3 regions of the Arthrobacter sp. 05T423 genome follow, and region 2 is predicted to be linked to each of the others. Evidence: riboswitches for the same ligand, from Rfam matches in the RefSeq annotation. Region 2 holds a riboswitch; each other region holds the start of a gene.

Region 1 (7,393 bases), on a different contig from region 2:
CAGCTTCCTTCACCAAAGTCAATGCCCCATCTCCACTCCGCATAATAAGACCCGCTTGCTAAAACCCGCGTTTGCGCCGCGGTCCGCGCTCTTGCCGGTTCCGGCCATGCCCCAGCCGTCTCTAAAACACCGGAAACCGCACGGGACGCTGCCCTAAGACTGCTTCCGGCCTGAAGAGCACAACGGCGCGCGGTGGGCAAATATTCCGCAAAAGTGCAAGACTAGAACCGACTCCGCCGCGGCCCCCGCGGCTCGGCCATCCAGGAGGAAATTCATGTCCCTTGTCCGCTTTTTTGCCCGACCGATGCTGGCCTCAAGTTTCATCCTCGCCGGCACGGACAAGCTCAGGAATGCGGACGATACGGCGCAGCAGCTGTCGCCGCTCCTGCGCCGTGCCTCCGAGGCCCTGCCTTTCCAGACGAATGAGAAGGTTCTGGCCCGGATCATCGGCGGAACACAGGTGGGCGCAGGCCTCCTGTTCGCGCTCGGCAAGTCGGCGCGGCTTGCGGCCTCGGTGCTGGCCGTCATCTCAGCCCTGAACGCCTTCGTTGAATGGCGCAGCGCCGACATCAGCAGCAAGGAGGGCCGGGAAGCCCGCCGCAACCAGCTGCTCAAGAACATCACCCTCACCGGCGGTGTGCTGCTGGCCTCCGTGGACACAGCCGGCAAGCCCAGCCTCGCCTGGCGTGCAGAGCACCTCGCGGCCGACGCGCGGAAGACTGCGACCCACCTGGCCGCGGATGCACGCAAGACCACCGGCAGGAAGCTGCACAGTGCGGATAAGGCGGTCCGCAAGGCCGACAAGGCAGTCCGCCGGGCTGTAGACCACGCGGTAGGGGCATAAGGGGGAATGACTGCATCACCCATGGGCGCGACCGCTGAAAACTCCGGCGCTGCTCCGCACTGGCCCGCGCCGTTCGCGGAGCGGCCGGTCGACGCCACGGTCCGCGTGCCTGGCTCCAAGTCGCTGACCAACAGGTACCTCGTGCTCGCCGCGCTGGCTGACGGCCCGTCCCGGCTCCGGGCACCGCTGCACTCCCGCGACTCGGCCCTGATGATCGCGGCCCTGCGCCAGCTGGGTGCGGACATCCGGGAAGTGGCGGGTGACGCCGCGTTCGGGCCCGACCTGGAGGTGACGCCGATTCCGGCCGGCTCCGGCGGCGCCGACGTCGCCGTTGACTGCGGCCTGGCCGGGACGGTCATGCGGTTCGTGCCGCCGCTGGCGGCATTTCGCAGCGGAGCCACCGTTTTCGACGGCGACCCCCATGCCCGTCAGCGGCCGATGGGCACCATCATCGAGGCGCTGGCAGGGCTCGGAGTAACTGTCAGCGGAGAGGCCGGCGGAACGCCCGCCTCGCTGCCGTTCCGCGTGGAAGGCACGGGGCAGGTCCGCGGCGGGCACCTCGTCATTGACGCCAGCGCGTCCTCCCAGTTCGTCTCCGCGCTGCTGCTGGTGGGTGCCCGGTTTAAGGACGGCCTGCATCTGGAGCACTCCGGCAGCACCGTCCCGAGCCTGGACCATATCAACATGACCATTGCCGTGCTGCGCGGCGCGGGCGTGGTGGTGGATGATTCCACGCCCAACCAGTGGATTGTCAGCCCCGGCCCCATCCGCGCCTTCGACCAGCGCATCGAACAGGACCTGTCCAACGCCGGGCCGTTCCTGGCCGCCGCGCTTGCGACGGCCGGCACCGTGCGGATTCCGGACTGGCCGGAGCACACCACGCAGGTGGGTGACATGTGGCGCAGCATCCTGACGGACATGGGAGCGACGGTGACCCTGCAGGACGGTACCCTGACGGTGACAGGCGGGAGCGAAATCAAAGGTGCGGACTTCGCCGAAACGAGCGAACTCGCGCCCACCGTCGCCGCACTTTGCGCGCTGGCCTCGGGCCCCTCCCGGCTGAGCGGCATCGCCCACCTCCGGGGACACGAAACGGACCGGCTCGCCGCCCTCGTCACCGAAATCAACCGCCTCGGCGGCGATGCCGAGGAAACCACCGACGGACTCATCATCCGCCCCGCCGACCTGCATGCCGGCGTCGTGCACAGCTACGCCGACCACCGGATGGCCACCGCCGGTGCCATCCTGGGGCTGGCCGTCAAGGGTGTGGAAGTTCAGGACATCGCCACGACGTCCAAGACCATGCCGGACTTCCCCAAACTGTGGGCTGACATGCTCAGCCAGCGGGACGGGACCTACACCGCAGGGACCACTGGTGGCACGCAGCACTGACTCCTGGGACGAATCCGACGTCCGGATCCGGCCAAACAAGAAAGGTTCGAGGCCCCGGACGAAGGACCGGCCCAGCCATGAGGACGCCGTCACCGGACGGATCATCACGGTTGACCGGGGGCGTTACACGGCCGTCGTCGGCGAGGACTCCGGCCAGGAGCGGACAGTCATCGCAGCCCGCGCCCGCGAACTGCGCCGCTCCCCCGTGGTGGCCGGAGACTTCGTCTCCCTTGTGGGAGACGTCTCGGGCGCGCCGGACACGCTGGCACGGCTCGTGAAAATCCAGGACCGCAAGACGCTGCTGCGCCGCAGCGCCGATGACACGGATCCCGTGGAACGCGCCGTGGTGGCCAACGCGGACCAGCTGGTGGTGGTTGTCGCTGCCGCCAACCCGGAGCCACGCACCGGGTTCATCGACCGGGCGCTGGTGGCAGCCTACGACGCCGGGATTGAGCCACTGCTGCTGGTCACCAAGGCGGACGTCAAGGACCCTACCGAGCTGCTGGACAACTACCGCCACCTCGACTTTCCGGTCATCATCAGCCGCACCGCCGACTCCGACGCATCCGGCATCGACGCCCGGTCCGACGACGGCCTCTCGGCCCGGCTCGACGTTGCCGCGGTGTCCGAACTCCGCGCCCATCTGGACGGCAAGGTGACAGTGATGCTGGGGCACTCCGGCGTCGGCAAATCCACCATGGTCAACGCGCTGACGGGCGCCGAGCGCGCCACCGGCGGCGTCAACGCCGTGACGGGCCGCGGACGCCACACGTCGTCGTCGGCCCTCGCCCTCAAGCTTGCTGATGCCCCCACGGGGAGCTGGATCATCGACACGCCGGGCATCCGCTCCTTCGGGCTGGCCCACGTCGATCCGGACCGCATCCTGCACTCCTTTCCCGACCTTCAGCCGGGCACCGAGGCCTGCGAACGCGGCTGCAAGCACGACGCCACCGCCGTCAACTGCGGCGTTGATGCCTGGGTCGCAGCCGGGCACGCCGGCCCCACCGGAGCAGCCAGGCTCGTGTCCCTGCGCCGCCTGCTAGGCACCGACCCCCGCATGGAGGCCCAGGAAACCAAGGAACTCGGCAGCGTCAGCTAGCGCCCACGGCCGCAGCGCGGCCGGAACCTCCCCGCCCCGACCGGCCTTTGAGGGTAGTTTGGAAGCATGACCCAACCCGCTTCAACCTACAACGATGACCTGCGTCTGGCCCACGTGCTGGCCGATTCCGTGGACGACCAGACCATGAGCCGGTTCAAGGCGCTGGACCTTCAGATCGAGACGAAGCCAGATCTGACGCCGGTCACCGATGCGGACAAGGCCGCCGAGGAGTCCATCCGCGGCCAGCTGTCCCGCTCCCGCCCCCGCGACGCCGTGCTCGGCGAGGAGTTCGGAAGTTCCGGCCACGGTTCGCGCCGCTGGATCATCGACCCCATCGACGGCACCAAGAACTTTGTTCGCGGCGTTCCGGTTTGGGCCACGCTGATCGCCCTCGTCGACGAAGGCGAACCCGTCGTGGGCGTGGTCAGCGCACCGGCACTGGGCAAGCGCTGGTGGGCGGCCAAGGGCGCCGGCGCCTACACAGGCCGTTCCCTAGCGGCCGCCACGAGGCTCAAGGTGTCCAATGTGTCCAGCCTCGCCGACGCCTCGCTGTCCTACTCCAGCCTCGGCGGCTGGAAGGACCGCGGAAACCTCGATGAGTTCCTGCAGCTCACCGAGGATGTGTGGCGCACCCGCGCCTTCGGGGATTTCTGGTCCTACTGCCTGGTGGCCGAAGGAGCGGTGGATATCGCCTGCGAACCGGAGCTGAACCTGTACGACATGGCGGCGCTGGTGCCGATCGTGACGGAGGCAGGCGGCCGCTTCACCTCCCTCGAGGGCACGGACGGCCCGTTCGGCGGCAATGCACTGGCTACCAACTCGATCCTGCACTCTGAAGTCCTCAAGCGTCTCAACCCGCAACTGGACGACTTGCTTTAGTTTCCGCTCCGAAGCCCCTCAGCTMAATTTTGCGACGGCGGGCGCCCTCTTTTGGTGGCGCCCGCCGTCGTTTCTTCGGCAGCAGGCCGAATATCTGGCCCACGTAATAATCCGCTTAACATTCCGGACCGCCTTTTTCTTCGCCCGTCCGGATGTCCTAGTCTCGTAACAGGTCACGAGTGCCAGCGCTAAACCCCGGTTAGCTGGCCGGCAACCCTCCATTCGCGGTGGGGTGCCCCGGGTGACGACCAGGCCGATCCGGAACGGACGCGGCAAGCGCGGATCCCCGTCACACGGGGTCCTTTTCTCAGTGAGGTCCCATGACGACTGCCATCATTTCTTCCACCACCGACGCCGGCGTGCTGGATGGCCGGTTTGCGGCCGCCGGCCGTCCCCTGGCCGCCGTCACCGGCGCGGAGATCCAGGCACCGCTGATCCAGGGCGGCCACATCCGTTACGCCAACCTTGACTACGGCGCCTCCGCGCCTGCGCTGTCGGTTGTTTCCGCATACCTCAATGAGATCCTGCCGTATTACGCGAGCGTGCACCGCGGCGCCGGCTATGCCTCGCAGATCAGCACGTCCGTGTACGAGAACGCGCGCGACATCGTCCGGGAGTTCGTGGGCGGCCGCGCGGATGACGCCGTCATCTTCACCCGGAACACCACCGACTCCCTCAACCTCCTGGCCGGCTGCCTCCCGGTGGAGGACCACCACCACACGGGGGAAGTGCTCTACCTCGACATCGAGCACCACGCCAACCTGCTGCCGTGGCAGGGCGTGCCGCACCGCAGCGTGGTGGCCTCGGACACGCTGGAAGCCACCATCAGCAGCCTGCGGGCGGAACTGGAGCACGGCGATGTCAGCCTCCTGGCTGTGACTGGCGCCTCCAACGTCACCGGGGAAATCCTTCCGATCCGGCGCCTTGCTGCGCTGGCCCATGAATTCGGCGCCCGGATCGTGGTGGACGCCGCCCAGCTCGCGCCGCACCGCCGCGTCAACATCGCCGCAGACGACGTCGACTACCTCGCCTTCTCCGGCCACAAGCTCTACGCCCCCTTCGGCGCCGGCGTCCTGATCGGCCGTCCTGACTGGCTCGACGCCGGCACCCCGCACCTCGCCGGCGGCGGTGCGGTCAGTGAAGCCAGGCTCGACGGCGTCAGCTGGGCCACCGGCCCCGCCCGCCACGAGGGCGGCTCACCCAACGTGCTCGGTGCGGCCACCCTGGCCCGGGCAACCCAGGTCATCGCTGCCCTGGACCCGCAGAGCTGGCACGCCCACGAGGCTGCCATCCGGTCCTTCCTCGTCGAAGGATTGCGCGAGATCGACGGCGTCACCGTCCACCAGATCTTCGCTGACAGCGACCCGGACGACGCCATCGGTGTGGTCAACTTCTCCGTGGAGGGTTACGACGCCGGTTTGGTGGCCGCCTACCTGTCCGCCGAACACGGCGTGGGCCTGCGCGACGGCCGCTTCTGCGCCCACCCGCTGCTGAAGCGCCTCGGCCTGCCGTCCGGTTCGCTGCGTGCCAGCTTCGGCGTGGGATCACGGCTGGAGGACGCCCGGCGGCTGCTCGCCGGCATCGGGGAGCTATGCCGCTCCGGCCTGGGCTGGGACTACGTAGTGGACGCCGGGCGCTGGGTTCCGGCAAATGACACGCGCACGTACCCCGACTGGGCACCCAACACCCCCGGCACCGCCGGCGCCGCACCCTGTGTACAGGACTGACGGCGCCCAGGACTGACGTCACCCGGTCCTGCTGCCGCAACGGTCACCGTACGGTAGATTCGAAAGGTAATTTTCGACGTCGGCCTAAGGAGACTGTGCGTGGCACGGGGTGGTCCCAAACTTCATCACGGGCGTCGGCAGGAGCTGGGACAGAGCTTCCGGGACGGCGGCGAGCACTACCACCGCGTGCGTCCCGGCTACCCTCGCGACTCCGCCGACTGGCTCATTCCGGCCGGGGCGCGTACGGCCGCGGATATCGGCGCCGGAACGGGGAAGTTCACCGCGCTGCTGGTGGAACGCGGGCTCAGCGTCAGCGCGGTGGACCCCTCCCTGGACATGCTCGAGCAGCTCAGCCTCGCCTATCCCGGGGTTCAGGCTTTGGAGGGGACCGCGGAGGAGACCGGACTGCCCGGGGCGGCATTCGACGTCGTCAGCGTTGCCCAGGCGTGGCACTGGTGCGACCCGCTGCGGGCAAGCACGGAACTTTCCCGGATCCTCAAGCCCCAGGGCGTGCTGGGCCTGATCTGGAACCAGCTGGACACGTCAGTGCCATGGGTGCACCGGCTTTCCCGCATCATGCACGCCGGGGACGTCCACAAACCGGATTTCCGCCCCAGGATCGGCCCGGAATTCACGTCCCTGGAAAGCCACCTGACCCGGTGGGAGGATCCCGTCACCCCGGACGACATCCTTGAGCTGACAAAGTCCCGCAGCTACTACCTCGCGGCCAACGACGCCACCCGTGCCAAGGTGGCCGGCAACCTGACCTGGTACCTGCACGAGCACCTGGGGCATGCCGGGGACGAAGAGCTGCAGCTCCCCTACCTCACCCAGACCTGGCGGGCTGTCAGGGCCGAGCGCCGTGGTGGCAGCAGGTAGGCTTGACGCTGTGAAGACCAGCACGCCCTCCTCCTCGATCGAGGACTACGTTAAGGTCATCTATTCCTTCACGGAATGGCAGGACAAGCCCATCACCTCCACGCAGCTTGCACAGCGCCTCGGGGTAGCCAATTCATCGGTCTCCGAGATGGTGCGCAAGCTCAAGGACCAGGGCCTGGTCCTGCACAAACCGTACAGCGCCATCACGCTAACGCCGCAGGGCGTCCGGCTTGCCCTCTCCATGGTCAGGCGGCACCGGCTGATCGAAACGTATCTGGTCGAGGACCTCGGATACAGCTGGGACGAAGTCCACGACGAGGCCGAGCAGTTGGAACATGCGGTCTCGGACACGTTTATTGAGCGGCTGGCGGACCGGCTGGGTAACCCTGCCAGGGACCCGCACGGCGATCCCATCCCCTCGGCCGACGGAACCGTCCGGATGCCCTCCGCCCACCGGATGATCGAGCTCGATGACGGCCACACCGGCAGGATCACCAGGATCAGCGACGAGAATCCCGAATTGCTGCGTTACCTCGCTGCGGAAAAAATCAGCCTCGACGCCGACGTCGAAGT
Region 2 (7,393 bases):
CTCCCGGCCCGCTCACGGGACGGGAGTCACACCCGTGGCACCTGAAGTCAGACGCCTTTGGCCGCGCGGAATCCGGCGTCGAGGTCGGCAAGGATGTCGTCGATGTGCTCCAGGCCCACGGACAGCCGGACCAGGCCAGGGGCAACACCGGCCACGCTCTGCTGTTCCGGAGTCAGCTGGCTGTGCGTGGTCGACGCCGGGTGGATGACCAGGGAACGGACGTCGCCGATGTTCGCCACGTGGGAATGCAGCTCCAGGGCGTCCACAAAGCGCTTGCCGGCTTCGGCGCCGCCGGCCACCGTAAACGCCACCACCGCGCCGGTGCCCTTGGAGCCATACTTAAGGCCACGCTCGTACCAGGGGCTGGACGGCAGTCCGGCGTAGGCCACGGACTCGACGTCGTCGCGGGCTTCCAGCCAACTGGCCACCGCCTCTGCGTTGGCCACGTGGCGCTCCACCCGCAGGCTCAGTGTCTCCAGGCCCTGGGCGATGAGGAAGGCATTGAACGGGGACACTGCGGAACCCAGGTCGCGCAGCAGCTGGACTCGCGCCTTGAGGATGTAGGAGAGATTGGCCCCCAGGGCTCCGCCCGCGCCGAGGTCCCGGGCGTAGACGAGCCCGTTGTACGTGGGGTCCGGCGTGTTGAAGCCCGGGAAGCGCCCGGGATCCGTGCCGAAGTCGAAGTTTCCTGAATCCACGATGACACCTGCAATGGCGGCTCCGTGCCCGCCCAGGTACTTGGTGGCCGAGTGCACCACGATGTCTGCGCCCCACTCGAACGGCCGGATGAGGTAGGGCGTGGAAAGAGTGTTGTCCACGATCAGCGGCACGCCGGCGTCGTGGGCTGTCCGGGCAACGCCTTCGATGTCCAGGACGTCCTGCCGGGGGTTGGACACTACCTCGGCGAAGAAGAGCTTGGTGTTCGGCTGCACGGCATCGCGCCACTGCTGCAGGTTGTCCGGGTCGGCCACGAAGGTGACGGATACGCCGAACTTCTTCAGCGTGTGTGCCAGCAGGTTGTACGTGCCGCCGTAGAGGCTGGGGCTGGCCACCACATGGTCGCCGGCCTCGGCGATGTTGAGGATGGCGTATGTTTCGGCGGCCTGTCCGGAGCTCAGGAGCAGTGCGGCAAGCCCGCCTTCCAGGCTGGCGATCCGCTGCTCAACGGCGTCCTGGGTGGGGTTGCCGATCCGGGTGTAGATGGGAGCGATCTCGGCGAGCGCGAAGCGGTCCGCTGCGCTTTCTGCGCTGGGGAAGACGAACGACGTCGTCTGGTAGATCGGCAGCGACCGGGCTCCGGTGGCGCTGTCCGGCGTCTGGCCGGCGTGGATCTGACGGGTTTCGAATGACCATGCGTTGGACATGGGGCTCCTCTGCTGAAGGGGCATGTGCTGGTCCCTGCACAGGCCCGCGCTTGCCGCACGGCGGGCGCCGCGCAGCCAGGTCTTCACCCGGGGCACCCCGCCGCGGTGGAGGGTTGCCGGCCAGCGAGCCGGGGCTTCCTTCGCTGGCACTCATGACCTGCGATCAGTGTAGGAATGGCAGTGTTACGCGCACAGCTTTGTGACGAACTTCGTCAAAGTATGGACTTTTCTCAAGGTTAGGCGAGCCTTAGCTGAGAGCCCCGTCACAAAGTGCCAAGATGAGGGCATGCGCATGGATCACGTCTCTTACGCCTGTGAACACGATGGCCTCGCGGCCACCACCGAACGTATCTCCTCCGCCCTCGGCGTCGAAGCCGTTAAGGGCGGGGTGCACCCCCGGTTTGGAACCCGGAACATGATTATTCCGCTGGCCGGCCATAAGTACCTTGAGGTTGTTGAGGTCCTGGACCACCCGGCGTCGGACAAGGCACCGTTCGGCCAGGCCGTCCGGGCCCGGTCCGCGGCGGGCGGCGGCTGGATGGGCTGGTGCGTCGAAGTTGACGACCTCGCCCCCTTCGAGGAACGCCTGGGCCGCTCGGCGGTCAACGGCAACCGCAAGTTCCCGGACGGCCGCGAACTTGTCTGGAAGCAGATCGGCATCCTTGGCCTGATTGCGGACCCGCAGGTTCCTTACATGCTGAAGTGGGAGGGCGATCCGGAACTGCACCCGTCCAATGCCTATGACAGCAATGTGAAGATGTCCAGCCTCACGATCGCGGGCTCTGCCGAGCGCGTGACCGAGTGGCTCGGCGAGCCGGTGGAACGGCCGCTTGAGGACGTCGCCGTGAACTGGGTAGCCCCGCACGGTACACCGGGCATCCTTTCCGTCACGTTCGAAACCACAGCAGGCGCCGTCACCATCTGACGCGTTTACTGCGCCCCACTTCGGCCGCCATCAGCGGGTGCCAACGACGTCACCCGCTGATGGCGGCCGAATCATTTTTAACGGCTGCTCGCTTGCGTAATCCGACTTGCCCACGCAGCCGGACTGGCCCGACGGCCTTACCGGACAGGCTGGTTCCTAGCCCAGCCCGACGGCCTTGCCAAACAGGCTGAACCCGACGAACGCCACGATGTCCAGCAGGGCATGCGCGATGACCAGCGGCATCACGCGGCGGGTCTTGGTGTAGACCCAGGCGAAAACCACGCCCATGATGGCGTTCCCAATGAAGGGTCCGAACCCCTGGTAGAGGTGGTAGCTGCCGCGGAGCATGGAGGAGACAAAGATCGCCAGGGGGGTGGACCAGCCGAACTTGCCGAACCGGTCCAGAAGGTAGCCCACCACAATGGCTTCCTCCACGATCGCGTGGCGCACGGCGGACAGGATCAGCACGGGCACCGTCCACCAGTAAGCGTCCAGGCCGCTGGGGATGATCGCCGTCGTAATGCCGAGGGCACGCCCGGCGGCGTACAGGCCAAGTGACGGGATGCCGATCAGGCCGGCCAGCCCAAGCCCCTGCAGGAGGTCCTTTCCGGGCCGGGCAAAGTTGAATCCCAGCTTCCGAAACGCGGAGCCGGCGTCGTGCCCCGACCCGGGCTTCGCCTGGCGCTGGTCGGTCAGGAAGAAGATCACCAGCAGGACCGGCACGAGGGCAAAGATGATGTCCAGCAGCTGGTAGGTCAGGTCGAAATATTCGCGCGTGCTCTGTGACCTGTTCAGCGTGGACGTGCCCTGCGCCAGCGGCGCCCGGGTCAGTTTGTCGAGCAGCTGCACCACGGAGTAGACGGCCGACTGTCCCAGTGACAGACCGAGGACAATCCAGACTTCGAACCGCAGCCGGCGGCGGGAAGGAACCAACATATTCCTATCTTGCCTGCACCTGCTGGTACTTACCTGTCAGCCGGTCGCTTTCCTGCCAGCACGTCGGTTCCCGTGCCGCGGCGGGCTGACCCTATGCTGGGGAACTATGAGCGCTCCCGGCAAAATCATCATGATCCGGCACGGCCAGTCGGCAGCCAACGCCGACACCTCCATCTACAACAGGGTGCCCGACTACCGGATTCCGCTGACGGAACTTGGCCTGGAGCAGGCCAAGGCCGCCGGGGAGCGCATCCGCCGCGAACTGGACGGCGGCCAGGTGAGCGTCTACGTCTCGCCGTACCTGCGCGCTTACCAGACCCTCGAGGCGCTCAACCTTGGGTCCCTGACGGAACGGGTCATCGAGGAGCCGCGGCTGCGCGAGCAGGACTGGGCCAACTTCCAGATCTCCGGGGACATCGAGGACCAGAAGGAGCTCCGCAACGCGTACGGGCATTTCTTCTACCGCTTCCGGGAAGGCGAGTCCGGCTCCGACGTGTACGACCGGATCTCCTCGTTCATGGAGACCCTGTACCGGCACTGGTCCAAACCCGACTACTCCCCCAACACCCTGCTGGTCACCCACGGGCTCACCATGCGCCTGTTCTGCATGCGCTGGTTCCACTGGTCGGTGGAGTACTTCGAGTCGCTGAACAACCCCGAAAACGCGGAGGTCCGCATGCTGGTGCGCAACAGCCTGGGCAAGTACCGCCTCGACGTCCCCTTCACCCAGTGGGTGGACCGGAGGATGGATGAAACAGTGCTGGACGCCCCGCCGGTCATCTTCTAGGCGCCGCCGGCTTTTCCAGGCGATTCCACAGGCGCCGTGCTTTCTTAGTCCCCCGCCACTATGACTTCGGTGCCGCGGGCTTCGAACGCGGCCTTGTCCGCCGCCGAAATGCCTGAATCGGTGATGAGCCGGGTGAAGTTGTAGCCGTCCATGGTGGCGAACGCCCGGCGGCCCACCTTCGAGGAGTCTGCGATCACGTACGAAACGCTGGCCCGGCTGGCGAGCAGCGCATTGACTGTCGCCTCCGCCTCACCCGTGTTCGTGGGCCCCACCTCGGGATCAACGCCGTTGACTCCGATGAAGGCGATGTCCAGCACCACCTTCTGCATGATGATGTCCGTGTACGGGCCCACAAGTTCATAGGACCGCGTGTTGAGGATGCCGCCGGTCACCATCACCTTGATGTTCGGCCGGACGGCAAGCTGCGAGGCGATGTTAATAGCGTTGGTGACCACCGTGAGGGTGGGCTGGTTCGACGGCGAGTTGAGGTCCTCGCGGGTGGCCAGGATCTGCGCCAACGCGGTGCTCGTGGTCCCGCCGCACAGGCCGATGACCATGCCCGGGGCAATGAGCGCCGAAGCGGCCAAGGCGACCTCCTGCTTGGCCACGGCGTGGTCGTCCCGGTTGTACCTGCCGGGAAGGTCGTAGGCCAGGGCGCCGGTGGTGGCGCCGCCGCGGGTACGCGTCAGCAGCCGGCGCTTCGCCAGGCTGTCCAGGTCCCGCCGCGCGGTTGCCGGTGATACGCCGAGCCGGGTGACGATCTCCTCGACTTCCACCTGGCCGGACTGGGCGAGGAGGTCAAGGATGGCCGTCAGTCGGTCGGTGCGCGTCATTCAGGGCCTTTCAAGATCCAAAACGTCACGAAAAAATGACGTTTTTTGATTGTATCAGACCCCTAACAATCATCTTGCGTCACATGCGACACCTGACGGCACCGCCCGACACTACCGTGCCCGCACCCCTGCACGCCAAACGGCGTGGGTCAGCGGCATGCCCGGCCGGTAAGCCAGGTGGGTGGCGGACGGAGCGTTAAGGACGTGCAAGTCTGCCCGGTGCCCGACGGCGATGGACCCCACCGCGCGTTCGCCGTCGACGTCGTTGCCGGACTCGCGCTGCAACGCGAGGGCACCGCCGTATGTCGCCCCCCGGACGGCCTCATGGACGCTCAGTCCCATCTGGAGGACGGCTGTGGTGACACAGAACGCCATGGAACTCGTGTAGGACGTGCCGGGATTGCAGTTGGACGCGAGCGCCAGGGGCACGCCGGCATCCAGGAGCTGCCGGCCGGGGGCCAGCGGCTGGCGGGTGGACAGATCGCAGGCCGGCAGGCAGGTGGCCACCGTTCCCCGGCTGCCCGTTCCGGCTGCGGCATCCCAGCCGGCCCAGCTGGCAGCGAGATCGGCAATGTCCTGCTCCGAGAGATAGTTGGCGTGGTCCACGCTTGCTGCGCCGAACTCCACCGCGAGGCGGACTCCGGCGCCGTGCCCCAGCTGGTTGCCGTGCACCCGCAGCCCCAGTCCGGCGTCGCGGCAGGCCTGCAACACCGCGCGGGACTGCTCCTCTGTGAAGGCCCCGCGTTCACAGAACACGTCAGCCCAGCTGACATACGGAAGGACCGCATCCAGCATCGGGCCGCAGACGAGCTTGGTGTACTCATCCGCGTCAACCCCGGCCGGCACCAGGTGGGCGCCCAGGTAGGTGACTTCGTCGGCCACGGTCGAGGCGATCCGGGCGCTCCTGGCTTCCTGCTCGACGTCCAGGCCGTAGCCGGTTTTCGTCTCCAGGTACGTCGTGCCCTGCGACACGGCTTCGGCGACGCGCCCGTGGGCCAGCCTCGTGAGGTCGTAGTCGCCGGTGTTGCGGGTGGCTTCGGTGGTGACGGCGATGCCGCCGGCGTTGTACTCCTCCCCCGCCATCCGCGCCTCGAATTCCGCGGTCCGGTCCCCGGCGAAAATGAGGTGCGTGTGGGAGTCCACCCAGCCGGGCAGCAGGGCCCGGCCGCCCGCGTCCACGGCGTCGTCGGCTGCCGGAGCGGAGGATGCCTGGCCGATCCAGGAGATGCGCTCCCCCTCGATCACCACTGCCGCGTCCTTGAGGACGCGGCGCTCCGGGTCCTGGGTCATCAGTTCGGCAATGTTGGTGATCAGGGTGCTCATGGATCCATTCTTCAGCGCCGGATGGACCAGCGCGTCGCAGCCAGCGCATCCGCCGTCCGGGATACCGGACCGTCGCTGGCAGGCTGCCCGGTTCCGGCCTCCTGCCCCGCAAGGATCTGGGCGGCGGCGAGTTCGGCAATGCCGGACGACGTCTGGAACCCGTAGCCGCCCTGGCCTGCGAGCCAGTAGAAGCCGCGGGCCTCGGCGTCGAACCCCACTACCGGGACGCCGTCGGCCGCCTCCGTGCGCAGGCCGGTCCAGGCCGTCCGGACGGCACCGATCCCCAGCGTTGTCAGGGTGTTGAGGCGGGAGATGAGCCGCTCCACGTCCCCGGGACGGGGACGTGCGTCCTCCGCCGGGCTGGCCACGTGTTCCGACGGCGAGATCAGCATGTCGACGCCGTCCCTGCGGAAGTAGAAGGAGTCGTCGGCTGCAGCCACCATGGGGCTGCCGTCCGGCAGCGGATGGTCGACGCCGACAATTGCCGCCGTGCGGCGGTACGGCTGCAGCCCGGTCTTCTCGACGCCGCTGAGCACCGCCAGCTCGTCCGCCCAGGCACCGGCCGCGTTGACCAGCACGCCGGCGGAGAAGCCCTCCTGCCCGGCTCCGATCTCCCAGCCTGCTCCAAGCCGCTGCGCCGAATGGACGCGGGCGCCCGTGATGACGTCCACGCCTGCAGCCTGCGCCCGCGCCCGGTGCCGCTCGAGGAGGACCGGGGCGTCGCAGCCAAAGGACCCGGTGTCCAGGCCGGCGGCGGAGAAGGAGTCCGGCCTCAGGGCCGGGCACAGCCCGAGCGCCTCCCGGTGGCTGATCAGGCGCATCTGGCCGCTGGCCTCGGCCCGCACCGACTCCTCGTCCCCGATCAGCAGAAAGCTGCGCGGGGACAGCACGGGCCGGGGCTGTCCGGCGTCGTCTGCCGCGATCAGTTCGAGGGTGCGGACGGTGAGTTCCTGCACCACCGGCGGACCGTAGCTGGGATTGAGCTGCCGGGCCGAGCGCGAGGACGTGTGGTAGGCGAGCTGCTGCTCCGCCTCCACGAGGGCCACGGTGCAGTTGCCGGCCAGCGCGGAGGCCAGGGACAGCCCGGCAATCCCGCCGCCCACAATGACTACGTCATAAGTTGATGCCATGGCCTCAATCCTTACAGATGGCCCGAACCTACGCAGCCACCGAACCTACGCAGCCACCGCGTCCCGGCTTTTGACGAACGCCTGGACGCAGGTTT
Region 3 (7,393 bases), on a different contig from region 2:
TGTGGGCCGTGCCGATCAGGAACGTGCCGCTGCGGACGCCCGGCCTCACTCCGTGGCGTCCCCCGGTCCCTGCCATTGGACCAGCCCCTGCCATGGCCCTAGAAGTCCAGCAGGTTCCGGCGGAAGCCGCCGTCGCCGTAGCTCGTCCGCAGCAGCCCGCGACGGCGCAGCACCGGCGCCAGCCGGTCCAGCACGCCATGGATGGTGGCCGGGTCCACGAAGCCGGAGAAGAGGAAGCCGTCGCCGCCCACTGCGGCCCCGGTTTCCTCAAGGTAGTCGGCGATTTCCTCGGCCGTGCCGATGATGCTGTCACCGGCCCCGCCGCTTCGGGCCTGCAGGATCTCCCGCAGGGTGGAACCCGGCGGCGCGGCCTTGGTGAAGTGCTCCAGGGTGCCCTGGTTGCTGTTGGTGCTGAGCTCGGGAAGGGGCGCGTCGAGGTCGAACTTCTTGAAGTCGATGACGGACAGGTAGGAGATCGAGTTGAGCTGGCTGTCGATGTCCCGCTGCGTGAGCTCGCGGCGGGCGGTCCGCAGCTCCTCGGCCTCGGCCTCGGAGCCGGTCACGGTGGGCTTCAGGACGAACAGCACCTTGACGTCGTCGGCGTTCCGTCCGGCCGCGGCGGCCTCGGCGCGGATGGAGTCGCGGTAGGCCTTCATGCCGCCGGCACCGCGGGCCAGCGCAATCGCAACATCCGCGTTCGCCCCGGCGAAGGCCTTGCCCCGCGGGGATGCCCCGGCCTGCACCAGCACCGGTTCCTCCGGCAGCGGGGCCGTGTTCAGAGGTCCCCGGACCTTGAAGAACTCCCCGTCGTGGTGGATCGGCCGGACCTTGGTGTGGTCCGCGAAGACGCCTGCCCTGGTGTCCTCCAGGATGGCGTCCGGTTCCCAGCTGCGCCAAAGCTTCCGCACGACGCCTACGAACTCCTCGGCCTTCTCGTAGCGGAGGTCGTGCTCGATCTGCTGGTCCAGCCCGTAGTTCTGCGCGGCAAGGTCGCTGCCGGAGGTCACCACGTTCCAGCCCAGCTGTCCGTTGGAGAAGTGCTGCAGCGTGGCAAGCAGCCGGGCTGCGGTGAACGGCGGATAGAACGAGGCGCTGATGGTGGGCACAATGCCGAGGTGCTCCGTGGCGGACAGCAGGTACGGCACCAGGGCCAGCGGATCGTGCTTCGGGGCAAAGGATGCCTGCGCCAGCGAAACCTCCGCGCTGCCGCCGTAGGTGTCGGGGACGGTGAGCGAGTCCTCGATGATGAACAGGTCCAGCCCCGCCCGTTCAAACTCCCGGACCGCGTGCTGGTAAGGGGCGGGTTTCTTCCAGTCATAGCCGATTCCGTACCCGGGCGTCCCCCAGCCCTGGACCCCGAAGCCGTGGCCCACAAACCATCCAAAGTGCAGCATGGGAGTCACTGTATTCGCGGTCGAATCATTCACTGCGGCCTGGTTTCATCCGGCGTTACGGCGGTTCATCTCCCGTCATTATCCTCCCGGCCAACGGCTTTGTGACCGCAACGCGGGGTCACTTACGGCCGCTTCCGCACCCGGATTGGGCCGTAAGTGACCCCGCGTTGCCGTTTGGTGCGTTACGGAAGATGACGGCGGCGGCGGTGCGCGCCGCCGCCGTCAGTGCTACGTTTTCGGGGAGTAATGAGTACCGGCATTAAGCCCTGACTGGCCGGTCGGCAACCCTCCTTCCACGGCGGGGTGCCTCAGGTGAATACTCGGCATATCGACCACTTCGAGCTGCAAGCGTGAGAAAAGGAGATCCGTCGTGTCAGACGCCCCCGGCGTTGCAACGCTGCCGTCCCAGCAGGATAAACCTGAGGAAAAGCTGTCCTACCGCCTGATCACGGGGCCGGACGACCGCTCGTTCTGTGAGCGCATCTCCGCGGCCCTGGCCGAGGGGTACGTGCTGCACGGCAGCCCGGCCGCCACGTTCAACGGCACCAGCGTCATCGTGGCCCAGGCCGTCATCCTGCCGGACGCCGTCGCCAGCGCGGATGCCGCCGTCGCCACCGCCGTGGACCGGCTGGACTCCGACGAGGACCTCAGCGCAGAAGCCTACGAGGGCCACGCATGAGCTACGCCGGAGACCTCACCCCGCAGGACGCGTGGGCCAAGCTCGAAGAAGGCGCCGTCCTGGTTGATGTGCGCACCGAAGGCGAATGGGCGCACATCGGCATCCCGGACACTAAGGCAACCGACAACGACCCCCTGTTCATCCAGTGGACCTTTCCCGGCGGCATCCCCAACCCCGACTTCGTCGAGCAGCTGAAGCAGCAGGCTCCCGAGGACACCAAGGCGGAGCTGCTTTTCCTCTGCCGCTCCGGCCAGCGCTCCATCGCCGCCGCCATCGCCGCCACGCAGGCCGGTTTCACCGCCTACAACGTGCTCGAAGGCTTCGAGGGCGAACCCGACCGCTACGGCGAGCGCACCGTGAACGGCTGGAAGAACCGCGGACTGCCGACGAACCTGGGAAAGAACTAAGTTGACTTTTAATCACGACGCCGCCGGCTGGAGCCCCGATACCCAGGCCGTCCGCGGCGGACTTGACCGCACCAATTTCCAAGAGACCACCGAGCCGGTCTTCCTGAACTCCGGATTCGTCTACGAATCCGCCGCGGCCGCCGAGCGCGCCTTCACCGGCGAGGACGAACGCTTCGTTTACTCGCGCTACGGCAACCCCTCCGTGGCCACCTTCCAGGAACGGCTCCGCCTGCTCGAAGGCACCGAGGCATGTTTTGCGACGGCGTCCGGCATGTCCGCCGTGTTCACCGCCCTTGGCGCCCTGCTCGCGGCCGGGGACCGCGTGGTGGCCAGCCGTTCCCTGTTCGGCTCCTGTTTCGTGATCCTCAACGAAATCCTGCCCCGCTGGGGCGTGGAGACGGTGTTCGTGGACGGCCCGGACCTCGAGCAGTGGCGCGCGGCCCTCTCGGTCCCCACCGCCGCCGTGTTCTTCGAATCCCCGTCCAATCCCATGCAGGAAATCGTGGACATCGCGGCGGTCAGCGAACTCGCCCACGCCGCCGGCGCCAAGGTTGTGGCGGACAACGTCTTCGCCACACCGCTGCTGCAGCGCTGCGGAGACCTGGGCGCGGACGTGATCGTCTACTCCGGCACCAAGCACATCGACGGCCAGGGCCGGGTGATGGGCGGCGCCATCCTGGGCACCAAGGAATTCATCGACGGGCCGGTCAAGCAGCTCATGCGCCACACCGGCCCGGCGCTGTCCTCGTTCAATGCCTGGGTCCTCACGAAGGGCCTCGAGACCATGGCGCTGCGCGTGAACCACTCCTCCGCCACGGCACTGCGCCTGGCCGAATGGCTGGAAGCCCAGCCCGCCGTCAACTGGGTCAAGTACCCGCTGCTCAAGTCGCACCCGCAGTTCGAGCTTGCGGCCAAGCAGATGAAGGCCGGCGGCACCGTCCTCACGCTGGAGCTTGCGACGACGGCCGGCCAGTCGGGCAAAGAAGCCGCCTTTGCGCTTTTGGACGCCCTGAGGATCATCGACATCTCCAACAACCTTGGCGACGCCAAGTCGCTGATCACCCATCCCGCCACCACGACGCACCGGGCCATGGGTCCGGAAGGACGCGCCGCGATCGGGCTCAGCGACGGAGTGGTGCGGCTGTCCGTCGGGCTGGAGGATGCGGATGACCTCATCGGTGACCTGGAGCAGGCACTCAAGCAGATCTGATCCGTTGGGGCAGGATGTGGGTATGCCCATTGATGTTGAAGCGGTGCGCAGGCAGACCCGCGGCGTCCTGAACGTAGCCCATTTCAATAACGCGGGAAGTTCCCTCATGCCCGGTCCTGTGGCGGACACCGTGATGCGCCATTTACGCCGTGAAGAGGAAATCGGCGGCTATGAGGCGGCCGAGGAGGCTGCTGATCGGCTGGAAAACGTCTACTCCTCGGTGGCCCGGCTGATCGGAGCACAGCCGAATGAGATAGCCCTGGCCGAAAACGGCAGCCGGGCGTGGGCAGCGGCGGTGTACAGCTTTCCCTTTGTTCCGCGGATGCGGCTGCTGATCGGCCGCACCGAGTATGCCGGCAACGTCATTGCGCTGCGCCAGCTGGCGCGGCGCCACGACCTTCGGATTGTGGTTCTCGACGACGACCCATACGGCCAGGTCGACGTGCAGCACCTGCAGAGGGAGCTTGAGCGTGGAAGCGTCGCCATGGTCGCCCTGACTCATGTGCCCATGGCCAACGGCCTGGTCAATCCGGCGGCCGAGGTCGGCAGGCGCTGCCGTGCCGCCGGGGTGCCGTTTGTGCTTGACGCATGCCAGTCGGTGGGCCAGATGGCGCTGGATGTGCAAACACTGGGTTGCGACGTGCTGGCGGGCACTGGCCGAAAATTTCTCCGCGGGCCGCGTGGCACCGCGTTCCTCTACGTGCGGGCGTCAGTCCTGGAACGGCTTGAACCCGCCATGCTGGACGGGCATTCCGCCGTTCCGGCCGGCAAGGAAGGCCTTGAAGTCCGCCGCGATGCCCGGCGCTTCGAAAGCTGGGAGAGCAGTGCCGCGGGAAGGCTGGGGCTGGGACGCGCCGTCGATTATGCCCTGGCCCTTGGCCTGGACGCTGTGCAGGAGCGGGTGGCTGGCCTTGCAGAACAGCTGCGGAACGAACTGGCGGCGGTTCCGGCGGTCACTGTCCATGACCGCGGGATCATCCGCTGCGGCATCGTCACGTTTTCGGTTGCTGGCAGCGAGGCGGGCAGCATAAGGTCCCGGCTGGCGAACCACCGGATCAACGTCTCTGTGGCACCCCTCACGGAGGCCCATTCCGTCCTCACGCAGACAGCACAAGGGCCGGAGACCGTGGTGCGCGCTTCCGTTCACTACTACAACACGGAGGCAGAGATCCAGCGGCTGGTCTGCCTCCTTCGGTGAACGTCCTTCGATATGGCTGGTGTTCGCCTGGCAGTCAGCCCATCCCGGCAGTCAAGCTAATTGGCTTCCGCGAGGGTCATCGCGAAGCGCTTCTGCCCGTCGGTCCACTGCCCTGCCACGGAGAACCCGGCCGATTCCAGCTCGCTGGCCACGCCGTCAAGGCGGAACTTGGCGGAAATCTCGGTGCGCAGTTCCTCCCCTTCGTGGAACCGCACATCCATGCCCACGCCCGGCAGCCGCACCAGCATCGGTCTGGTGGCGCGTAGCCGCATTTCGATCCACTCTTCCTGAGGCATCCACACCGCCACGTGTTCGAAGGCCATCACGTCAAAGTCGGCGCCCAGCTGGGTATTGAGAACCCGGAGCACGTTCCGGTTAAAGTCGGCGGTGACCCCCTCGGCGTCGTCGTAGGCGGGAACAAGGACGTCGGGTGATTTCACCAGATCCGTGCCAAGAAGCAGCGAGCCACCGTCGCTGCCGAGCAACTCGCGGACGGCGGAGAGGAAACGGGCCCTGGCCGCCGGCTCGAAATTGCCGATGGTGCCGCCCAAAAACGCCACCATCCTGCGTCCCGTCCGCGGGAGCACGTGCAGCTGGGTTTCGAAGTCGGCAGCCACAGCCTCCAGCTCAACGCCGGGAAAGTCCGGCGCCAGTTCGTTGCGTGCGTCCAGCAGTGCGCTGTCGCTGACGTCCACGGCAACGTAACGCCGAAGGCATCCCGCCTCGCCCAAGGCATTCAGCAGCAGCGGGGTCTTCCTCGAGGATCCGGACCCAAGCTCAATAAGCGTCTCTGCCGGGCAGGCGGCAGCCATCTCGCCGGCAAAGAGTTCAAGCACCTCACGTTCCGCCCGTGTCGGGTAGTACTCCGGCAGGCATGTAATGCGCTCAAACAGTTCGCTGCCCAACTTGTCGTAGAACCACTTGGGCGGCAGTGTTTTGGGGGACCCACCGAGCCCTGCGAGCACGTCGCTGTGCAGGCTTCGCTCCAAGTGGTCCGGGGGCAGATGATGAATGATGTCGGAGCGATCGGCAGAGAAGCTCAAGGGGCTACCTGTTCCTTCGTGAGGTTGGAGATCGGACGTACGTCGACGTGGCTGGCCGTCGCGGTGAGGAGGCAGTTGTCCGGTACTTCCTGCCAGCCTGGACCGTCATCGATTGGTTCACTTGCCACCACCACACTTCCGGGGCCGGACCGCCAGAAGAGGGTGTCCCCGGCGGCCGTGGCCGCTATGGCTGTCCCGTCGGTGAGCAGAAAGTTCAACCGGCCAGGGGTCACCTCGGAGACATCATGGACCACCCGCGCCAGAGCGTCCCCGGCAGATTCCCCGGCCGCGAGCCGTTCCAGGACAAGGGCCCAGAGCAGCGCAGAGTCGGCCTGGGCTTCCAGCGCCAGCAGACGTGACGCCGGAAGTGAGGCAGCCAGCGCCTCCACTGCTTCCGGCCAGCCCTCCACACGGCCGTTGTGGCTAAAGAGCCATGGCCCGTGCGCGTAGGGCGCGGCAGCTGATTCCTCCGGCGACATCCCCGGGGTCGCTGACCGGACGGCCGCCAGCACGGCACCGCTGGAAGTAACCCGGGCGACGTCGGCGAAGGTCCTGTCAGCCCAGATGGGCATGGAACGGCGGTAGCGTGCAGGCACGGGATCCCCAGGCGCGTACCACCCAACGCCGAAACCATCGGCATTGACCGTTCCGTACCGCTGGCGCCGCGGCGCCCAGGACTGTGTCAAAAGTCCATTGCGCGGGGTGAGCAGCAGCTCCGCCAGCGGCATCGCCAGTCCGACGTACGCGAGATGACGGCACATGGGCTAGCTCTCCTCCGCCCGGGTTGCGTCGCGCGCCGTACGGAAACCGGCAAAGATCTGGCGCCGGATCGGGTAGTCCCAATTGCGGAACGTTCCCCGGCACGCGGCAGGATCCACCGCCCAGGAGCCGCCCCGGAGAACCTTGTAGTCGGAGCCGAAAAACACTTCGCTGTATTCCGGATAGGGGAACGCACTGAAGCCCGGATGCGGACCGAAGTCGCTGGCGACCCACTCCCAGACATCGCCGATGAGCTGGCGCACCCCCAGCGGCGAGGCACCTGCCGGAAAGGAGCCGGCGGGAGCCGGGCGGAGGGCCGCTCCGCCAAGGTTTGCGTGATGCGGTGCGGGGTCTTCGTCGCCCCACGGGTAACGCCGTGAACGGCCGGACGCGGGATCATGGCGCGCCGCCTTTTCCCATTCCGCTTCGGTTGGCAGCCGGCGCCCGGCCCAACGGGCATAGGCGTCCGCTTCGAACCAGCACACGTGCTGCACTGGCTCATCATCGGGCACGGATTCAACGACGCCAAACCGGGTCCTGGCCCATCCGCCACCATCGCGTTCCCAGTACTTGGGAGCCACCAGCCCGGCTTCCCTGCAATGATCCCAGCCCTTCCCGGTCCACCAACGGGGGTCCTGGTAACCGCCGTCGTCGATGAAACACCGGTAGGCGCCGTTGGTCACCGGAACCACGTCAATCCAGA

Evidence for each region. Region 2 has a riboswitch for S-adenosylmethionine ahead of AC1DFE_RS06475 (bifunctional o-acetylhomoserine/o-acetylserine sulfhydrylase). Riboswitches for the same ligand answer to the same signal wherever they lie in the genome.
Region 1: linked by a shared signal. The riboswitch ahead of AC1DFE_RS01710 (aminotransferase class V-fold PLP-dependent enzyme) and the one ahead of AC1DFE_RS06475 (bifunctional o-acetylhomoserine/o-acetylserine sulfhydrylase) in region 2 are both predicted to bind S-adenosylmethionine.
Region 3: linked by a shared signal. The riboswitch ahead of AC1DFE_RS15520 (DUF1737 domain-containing protein) and the one ahead of AC1DFE_RS06475 (bifunctional o-acetylhomoserine/o-acetylserine sulfhydrylase) in region 2 are both predicted to bind S-adenosylmethionine.

What each region holds. Positions count from the first base shown of each region.
Region 1 is NZ_JBFTLC010000001.1:356,973-364,365, reverse strand. Features, by position in the region: gene AC1DFE_RS01730 (DoxX family protein) at 275-844, shown strand; gene aroA (3-phosphoshikimate 1-carboxyvinyltransferase) at 866-2,236, shown strand; gene rsgA (ribosome small subunit-dependent GTPase A) at 2,220-3,335, shown strand; gene hisN (histidinol-phosphatase) at 3,402-4,214, shown strand; SAM riboswitch class IV at 4,386-4,499, shown strand; gene AC1DFE_RS01710 (aminotransferase class V-fold PLP-dependent enzyme) at 4,535-5,941, shown strand; gene AC1DFE_RS01705 (class I SAM-dependent methyltransferase) at 6,041-6,820, shown strand; gene AC1DFE_RS01700 (metal-dependent transcriptional regulator) at 6,831-7,393, shown strand, end outside.
Region 2 is NZ_JBFTLC010000005.1:163,945-171,337, forward strand. Features, by position in the region: gene AC1DFE_RS06475 (bifunctional o-acetylhomoserine/o-acetylserine sulfhydrylase) at 48-1,364, opposite strand; SAM riboswitch class IV at 1,406-1,522, opposite strand; gene AC1DFE_RS06480 (VOC family protein) at 1,651-2,289, shown strand; gene AC1DFE_RS06485 (CPBP family intramembrane glutamic endopeptidase) at 2,446-3,225, opposite strand; gene AC1DFE_RS06490 (histidine phosphatase family protein) at 3,332-4,012, shown strand; gene AC1DFE_RS06495 (DeoR/GlpR family DNA-binding transcription regulator) at 4,057-4,845, opposite strand; gene AC1DFE_RS06500 (amidohydrolase family protein) at 4,957-6,168, opposite strand; gene AC1DFE_RS06505 (NAD(P)/FAD-dependent oxidoreductase) at 6,180-7,298, opposite strand; gene AC1DFE_RS06510 (glycine C-acetyltransferase) at 7,344-7,393, opposite strand, start outside.
Region 3 is NZ_JBFTLC010000021.1:53,364-60,756, reverse strand. Features, by position in the region: gene AC1DFE_RS15530 (aromatic amino acid ammonia-lyase) at 1-76, opposite strand, end outside; gene AC1DFE_RS15525 (NtaA/DmoA family FMN-dependent monooxygenase) at 99-1,394, opposite strand; SAM riboswitch class IV at 1,637-1,751, shown strand; gene AC1DFE_RS15520 (DUF1737 domain-containing protein) at 1,765-2,073, shown strand; gene AC1DFE_RS15515 (rhodanese-like domain-containing protein) at 2,070-2,480, shown strand; gene AC1DFE_RS15510 (O-succinylhomoserine sulfhydrylase) at 2,482-3,690, shown strand; gene AC1DFE_RS15505 (aminotransferase class V-fold PLP-dependent enzyme) at 3,713-4,888, shown strand; gene egtD (L-histidine N(alpha)-methyltransferase) at 4,945-5,931, opposite strand; gene egtC (ergothioneine biosynthesis protein EgtC) at 5,928-6,692, opposite strand; gene egtB (ergothioneine biosynthesis protein EgtB) at 6,696-7,393, opposite strand, start outside.